2 regions of the Dactylosporangium cerinum genome follow, and region 2 is predicted to be linked to the other one. Evidence: riboswitches for the same ligand, from Rfam matches in the RefSeq annotation. Region 2 holds a riboswitch; the other holds the start of a gene.

Evidence for each region. A riboswitch is a leader RNA that binds a small molecule or an ion and turns the genes downstream of it on or off. The one in region 2 is predicted to bind S-adenosylmethionine.
Region 1: it holds a riboswitch for S-adenosylmethionine, as region 2 does, so the genes downstream of both, ACFPIJ_RS31805 (NAD(P)/FAD-dependent oxidoreductase) here and thrC (threonine synthase) in region 2, are expected to answer to the same signal.

What each region holds. Positions count from the first base shown of each region.
Region 1 is NZ_JBHSIU010000041.1:599,317-602,946, reverse strand. It holds gene ACFPIJ_RS31815 (serine hydrolase domain-containing protein) at 1-612, opposite strand, end outside; gene ACFPIJ_RS31810 (enoyl-CoA hydratase/isomerase family protein) at 633-1,472, opposite strand; SAM riboswitch class IV at 1,642-1,753, shown strand; gene ACFPIJ_RS31805 (NAD(P)/FAD-dependent oxidoreductase) at 1,862-3,031, shown strand; gene solA (N-methyl-L-tryptophan oxidase) at 3,036-3,630, shown strand, end outside.
Region 2 is NZ_JBHSIU010000028.1:411,981-415,610, forward strand. It holds gene ACFPIJ_RS24625 (ABC transporter permease) at 1-147, shown strand, start outside; gene ACFPIJ_RS24630 (hypothetical protein) at 184-669, shown strand; gene ACFPIJ_RS24635 (glucosyl-3-phosphoglycerate synthase) at 873-1,793, opposite strand; SAM riboswitch class I at 1,890-2,028, shown strand; gene thrC (threonine synthase) at 2,039-3,307, shown strand; gene ACFPIJ_RS24645 (GNAT family N-acetyltransferase) at 3,583-3,630, shown strand, end outside.

The DNA.
Region 1 (3,630 bases), on a different contig from region 2:
CAGCAGCAGCTGGGCGAAGCGGGCCAGCTCGTGGGTGCGCAGGAACAGGTCGCTGGCCGCGAACGGGAACCCGAGCGGGCACGCGTGCCAGGCCGGGTTGTGCAGGTCCAGCGGTGCGAACAGCCGGGGGAGGAGGTAGGAGCGCAGGTCGGCGCCGGTGACCCTGGCGATGACCCGGCCGATCGCATACGGCCCGGAGTCCGTGTACGCGAACCGCGTGCCGGGCGCGGCGTCCAGCAGCGTGGCGACGATCTCGTGGAGCAGGTCGGCGGCGTCGACGCGCTGGTCGGCGAACCACTCGTGGCTGGTGCCGCTGGACATCGTCAGCAACTGCCGCAGCGTCACCGCCTCGACCCCGTCGGCGGCCACGGACCGCAGCTCGGGGAAGTGGTCCAGGAGCCGGTCCTCCAGGGTGAGCCGGCCCTCCGCCTCGGCGAGCCCGAGCGCGACCGAGGTGAACGTCTTGGCGACCGAGTACAGGTTGACCCGGTCGTCGGAGCGGACCCGCCGCTCGACCGGCGGGCTGCCCTCGCGGTGCAGGTGGATCCCGTAGACCCCCAGGCCGCGCTCGCGGTCGGCGCGGATGAAGTCGTCAAGCAGCTCGTCGCCCACCGGCGCATCGTACAAGCCGGTTACCCAAGGAGCCGGTCGGCGGAGATGCCGAACATCTCGTGAGCGACGCCGAAGCCGAGGTCGTGCACCAGCCGGCGTTTCCAGGGCCGCTGCACGATCGCGTGGGTCAGCCGGCGGGCGGCTCGGGGGCTCTTCATGATGGTCTCGGCGAGCTCCCACGCGCGGGGCAGCAGCCGCTCGGCGGGCAGCACCTCGTTGACCAGACCGAGTTCCAGCGCCAGCCGCGCGGTGATCGGTTCGCCGGTGTACAGGTGGTAGGCGGCCCGCTTGGTCCCGATGAGCTCCTGCAGCGTCAGCTGCTGGCCGTCACCGGGGGCCACGCCGGTCGGCAGGTGCGGGTCGATGATGGTCGCCGTCTCGGCGGCGAGGGTGATGTCGCACAGCAGCGCGAACTCGGTGTGCGCGATGCTCGGGCCGTTGATCGCCGCGATGGTGGGGATGTCGATGCCGAAGATGAAGTTCTCCAGCAGCTTCGTCGCGTCGTAGTACGTGTGCTCGTAGGCGAAGTCCTTCGGGAACGGCTGCCGCATGAGCTCCCTGGTCGCCTCGTCGGGGGCGGGGCTGGCGCCGGCGGCGAGCCACTGGTCACCGGTGCCGGTGAGGATGAGGACCTCGTTGTCGGGGTCGTTGCCGATCTCCTGCCAGGCCTGGCCCCAGGCGTTGTGGGTGGCGAAGCCGAACTGGGCCGGCCCGCCGCCGGTGTGCATCCGCAGCTCGATGATCCCGTCGCGGCGTTGCATGACGAAGTAGTCCGCGTACTTCTCCGCGTACGCCTCGAAGCTGGGTCGTGGCACGTAGCCGCCCGAGCGGGCCTGCCACTCGTGGAGTTCCTTGGTCATCGGGCACCTCTCGAATCGGAGCAGTGCTCCGATATTACGGAGCACTGCTCCGCTTGTCCATGACCCTGTGATCTCGGACGCACGGTAATCCTATGGGTTTAGTAGACATTCGCGCTGTGGACCTTTATCGTTGCTGATGTCAGACCACTGGGCTGGCGGTGAACGTCCGTGTTACGAGTGCCAGCGTCCAGCCCCGGCTAGCTGGCCGGCAACCCTCCACCGCGACGGGGTGCCCCGGGTGACGACACGACCGCACAACGACCGTGCGGTAAGCATGCGGCCCGCACCGCCCCGGGCCTCGGCCGAGGGAGAGCACATGACCCAGCCAACCCCCTTCCCGCCGCGCGATTGATGCACGGCATCCCCAACCCAGCGCCCGGGTGCCGGCGATGAACGGCGGCAGGCGCGCCGAGATCGGCATCATCGGCGCCGGCGTGCACGGCCTCAGCGCCGCCTACCACCTGGCCCGCCGGGGCGTGCCGACGGTCGTGTTCGAGCGCGGCGAGCGGGTCGGCGGCCCCACCGGGCAGGCCAGCGGCGTCGTGCGGTCCTACTACACCAACCCGTTCCTGGCCGGGGTCGCCCGGGACAGCACCGAGATCCTCGCCGACTTCGACACCCGCGTCGGCGGCCACAGCGGCTACGTGCAGACCGGCGGGCTGTACCTGCACGGCGCCGGCGACGTCACGGGCGTGCGCGCCACCGCCGCCGGCCTCGCCGCCGCCGGGATCGGCCACACCGTCCTGGGCCCGGACGACCTGGCGGACCGGTTCGCGTACCTGAACCTCGACGGGACCGCGGTCGGCGTGTGGGAGGACCGGGCCGGCTACGCCGACCCGCGGCGCACCGCGCTCGGCTACGCGGCCCGCGCCGTCGAGCACGGCGCCGTGCTGCTGGAACACGCCCCGGTCCGGGAGATCAGCGAGGGCACCCACGCAGTACGGGTCGTCACCGGAGACGGCACGCGGCACGAGGTGGAGCGGCTGCTGGTGGCCGCGGGACCGTGGACCGTCCCGCTGCTGGCTCAGGTCGGCGTCACGCTGCCGCTGACCGCCGAACGGCACGTCGTCGCCGGGCTCGGCCACGCGCCCGCCGACGCGCCACGGGCCGTGCCGTACGTCCTCATCGACGTCCAGCACGGCTACTACTCCCGGCCCGCCGGCGCCGGGCACTACCTCCTCGGCCCCCTCGCACCCACCACGGCAACCGACCCCGACGACTACGCCACCGCGATCACCGACGACGAGTTCGACTGGCTCGCCGTCCGCGCCGCGCTGCGGGCCCCGATCCGCGGCCGCGCCGTGCGGGAGCGCGGCTGGGCGTCGCTGTACGACGTCAGCCCCGACTGGCAACCCGTCACCGGGCAGGTCAGTTCCCGGGTGTACGTCGACGCGGGGACGAGCGGGCACGGGTTCAAGCTCGCCCCGGTCTGGGGCGACCACGTGGCCCGGCTGCTCATCGCCGACGCCGACCCCGGCCTCGCCCAGTTCGCTCCCGGCCGCTTCGCCGCCGGTTCGGTGTTGGCCAGCGGCTACGGCGCCGCACGAATCCTGGGTTGAGGCGATGACACAGCTCGACGTCGTGGTGGTCGGTGGCGGGGCGATGGGCTCCGCCGCCGCCTGGCAGCTCGCCCGCCGGGGCATGCGGGTGGCGCTGCTGGAGCAGTACGAAGCCGGCCACACCAACGGCGCGTCACACGGCGCGTCCCGCATCTTCCGGCTGTCCTACCCCGACCCAGTCCACATCGGACTCGCCCGGGAGGCCCGGCGGCTCTGGCGGGAACTCGAGGACGTGACCGGCGCCCGGCTGCTGACCGTCACCGGCGGTGTCGACCACGGCGACCACCCGTTCCTGCAGGACCTCGCCGACGGGCTGGCCGCCGCCGGGGTGCCGCACAGCTGGCTCACCCCGGCGGAGGCGGCCGAACGGTGGCCCGGCATCCGGTTCGACACCCGCGCGCTGTTCCACCCCGACAGCGGGCGGCTGCACGCCGACCATGCCGTCGCCGCCCTCCAGGACGCCGCGGCGAAGGAGGGCGCGGAGGTGCGGCATTCGACGCCGGTGACGGCGATCGAGGTCCTCGGCGACGACACGGTCCTCGTGCACACCGACGGCGGCAGCTACCGCGCCCGCCGGGTCGTGGCCGCGGTCAACGCCT
Region 2 (3,630 bases):
CACTACGGCGACGCGTGGCTCGGCCTGCTCTCCACCCCGCTGCAGACCGACGACATCGTCAAGGGCTGCATCGCCTCCCTCGCGTACGCGACGGTCTTCTTCTCCCTGGCGTGGTGGCGGTTCCTGCGAAAAGACGTGGTCAGCTGAACCGGTTTCACGTACTGACCGGTAGGGTGCCGGTCCATGCGAACCTCGGCGCTTCGTGGCGCGTGGCTGCTCGTGCTCGGCCTCGCCGTGCTGTCCGGCACCCTCTACTACGACCAGTCCAACATCGCCGGTTGGACCAGGTACGAGGCCTCGTCCAACATGATGAACGGCCCGGCCGAGGCGCTCACCGCGCAGATCTTCACCCTGATCGGCGCGTTCGCCGCCGCCGCGGTCGCGTCCCTGGTGTTGGTCTGTGCCCTGCTGTTCGCCACCGGCAGGAGGCTCGGCCACTGGGCGCTGCGGCTGACCGCGGTGCTGGCGTTCGTGCTGATCGCCCTGGTCGCGGCGGTGGTCACGGTCGGGTCGCTCACCGGTGAGCCGCCGACCGCGGTGATCGACACGCCGGTGTGGCTGCTGCTCGCGGAGTGGGCCGCCGTCGCGGTCGCGCTGCTGGGCGCCGGCATCACCACCGCGACGCTGTGGCAGTTCACCCCCGAGGCTTCCGCGACCGCCTGGCGCTGACCCCGCCGTGCGCGTAGCTGCGGCCGTAGGTCGCGTCGGGTGCGCGTAGCGGACGGCCGGGCCGCGGAGGCGGCCGGTCGTGGTCACGACCGCAGGTCGTGTCCGCGCAACTGTCCGCGGAGGTGGCAGGGAAGGCCGTCCAGGCCTGACCGGTGGCTGACGGGAGCGACGGTCGTGCCCACGGCGGACCGGAGCAGGAAAGGTCAGGACGGGCGGTAGCCGGGGACCGTGAGCATCGGCGGGCGGTCCGGGTGGGCGATGGTGTGATCTGCCGGGGTGACGGTGACGTCGTGGCGCTCGAACTGGGTGAGCGTCGGCCACGAGGACCGGCCCGGGAAGACGCGCGTGTGGATGGTGTGCAGGATCGTCGCGGCCATCCGGCCGAGCGCCGCGGTGTCCTGGTGGCCGTGGGTGCGCTGACCGAGGTCGACCTGGGCGACCGCGTCGAGGCCGGCGCTGCGGAACGTGTCGATGAGCAGTCCCGTCTCGACGCCGTAGCCGGCCGCGAACGGCAGGGACTCCAGCAGGGTGCGCCGGGCCGCGTATTCGCCGGCCAGGGGCTGCACGACGCCGGCCAGCTCGGGGAAGTAGGCGTTGAGCAGGGGGCGGGCGGCGAGCTCGGTGACCCGGCCGCCGCCGGCCGCGGAGACGTCGAGCAGCGGGCGGTCGTAGAAGGCCTTCACCATCAGGGTGGCGGGGTCCTCCAGCAGCGGCCCGAGCAGGCCGGTGACGAAGTGCGGGCGGAAGTCGGTGAGGTCGGCGTCGACGTAGACGAGGATGTCGCCGGTGGCCACGGCGAGGGCCTTCCACAGCACCTCGCCCTTGCCGGGGCGGGAGCCGGTCGCGGGGAGGATGTCGTCGCGGTGGTGGACGGCGGCGCCGGCCCGGGCGGCGACCTCGGCGGTGCGGTCGACGGAGCCGGAGTCGACCACGATCACCTCGTCGACCAGGGGGATGAGGGTGCGCACGCCGGCGACGATCTCGGCGACGGTCGGCTCCTCGTCCAGCGCGGGCAGCACGACGCTGACCCGGGTGTCGCCCTTGCGCCTCTGGAGGTCGGCGATGGGCCAGTCACGCCAGGTCGAGGTGCGCTTGGCGAACCAGGCCGCCGCGTCGGGATGCATGAGTGAAACCGTAGTCAGGTCCATCTCGTGAGATGACTCATACAACCGCGGCCGTGTCGGCCCTTACAATCGGAAACACGCACGTCACAACTGAATACCTCATCCAGAGGGGCAGAGGGATACGGCCCGATGAAGCCCCGGCAACCCCTGCGACGCGTCTCGACGTTGAGGCCGGTCGCGGTAGGTGCCAAATCCGTCCCGGTGCGCAAGGCCATGCACCTGGGGAAGATGAGAGGAAGGCCTCCATGACCTCGACGCTCAGCGTCTTCACCGACTCCCCCGCCCGCCACCTGGTGTGCCGTGGCTGTGGCGCCCAGTTCCCGCTCGCTGCGCAGCACGCCTGTTACGAGTGTTTCGGTCCCCTCGAGGTGGGCTATGACGCCGAGGCGCTCGCCCGGGTGACCCGGGAGCAGATCGAGGCGGGCCCGCAGAACATCTGGCGCTATGCGCCGCTGCTGCCCGTCGGCACCGACCCCGCCAGCCGCGTCACCCTCGACCCGGGGCTGACCCCGCTGGTCAAGGCTGATCTGCTGGCCAAGGAGCTCGGCATCACCGGGCAGCTGTGGGTGAAGGACGACTCGGCCAACCCGACCCACTCGTTCAAGGACCGGGTCGTCTCGGTGGCGTTGACCGCGGCGAAGGCGCTGGGCTTCACCCGCTATTCGTGCGCCTCCACCGGCAACCTGGCCAACTCGGTCGCCGCGCACGCGGCGCGGGCCGGGGTGCCGTCGACCGTGTTCATCCCGGCCGACCTGGAGCCCGGCAAGGTCGTCATGAGCGCCGTCTACGGTGGCGACGTCGTGGCGATCGAGGGGTCCTACGACGACGTCAACCGGCTGTGCTCGGAGCTGACGGAGACCGACGAGTTCGAGGACACCGCGTTCGTCAACGTCAACGTCCGGCCGTTCTACGCCGAGGGGTCCAAGACCCTGGGCTATGAGGTCGCCGAGCAGCTCGGCTGGCGGATCCCGGCGCAGGTGGTCATCCCGATGGCCAGCGGCGAGCTGCTCACCAAGATCGACAAGGCGTTCAGCGAGCTGGTCGAGATCGGCCTGGTGCCCGACACGGAGTGGGCCGTGTTCGGCGCACAGTCCGCGGGCTGCAACCCGATCGCGGTGGCGCTGCACAAGGGCACCGACGAGATCGTCCCGGTCAAGCCGACGGGCATCGCCAAGTCGCTCAACATCGGCGACCCGGCCGCGGGGGTCTACGCGCTGGAGTCGGTGCGGCGCACCGGCGGCTGGATGGAATACGTGGACGACGAGGAGATCCGCGCCGGCATCGAACTGCTCGCCCGCACCACCGGCGTCTTCGCCGAGACCGCCGGCGGGGTCACCGCCGCGGTGCTGAAGAAGCTGGTCGAGTCCGGCAAGCTCGACCCGGCGAAGGAGACGGTCATCTTCAACACCGGCGACGGGCTGAAGACCCTCGACGCGGTCGCCGGCACGGTCGGTCCGTCGCACCGGGTGAAGCCGTCCCTGAAGTCCGTGCGCGAGGCTGGGCTTTTGAGCTGATGGCTGATTTTTTCGCGCAACCGGCCGGCATCGGTAACGCTCGGTGTCGGTCCGGCTGCGTTTGAGAGAGCGCTTCCACGCTCGGACGAGGGCGGACTCAGCCGATTGACGGACCTGACCGCGACGGATAGTGATTGCGGTCGAGCCGAGCGTTTCGAAGCCACCCTGTGAGGGACTTGACGACCTCAGGACCGCGCGCCAGGATGCTCGATGCGGGAGGACGTGTCGCCGCGAGGCCCGGACCCTGGTCCAGGCCCGCGACCACAGCACCGGAGGTGCTGGCGAGCGTCCTCTCGACCAATTTCCGGGCCGGCATATATCTG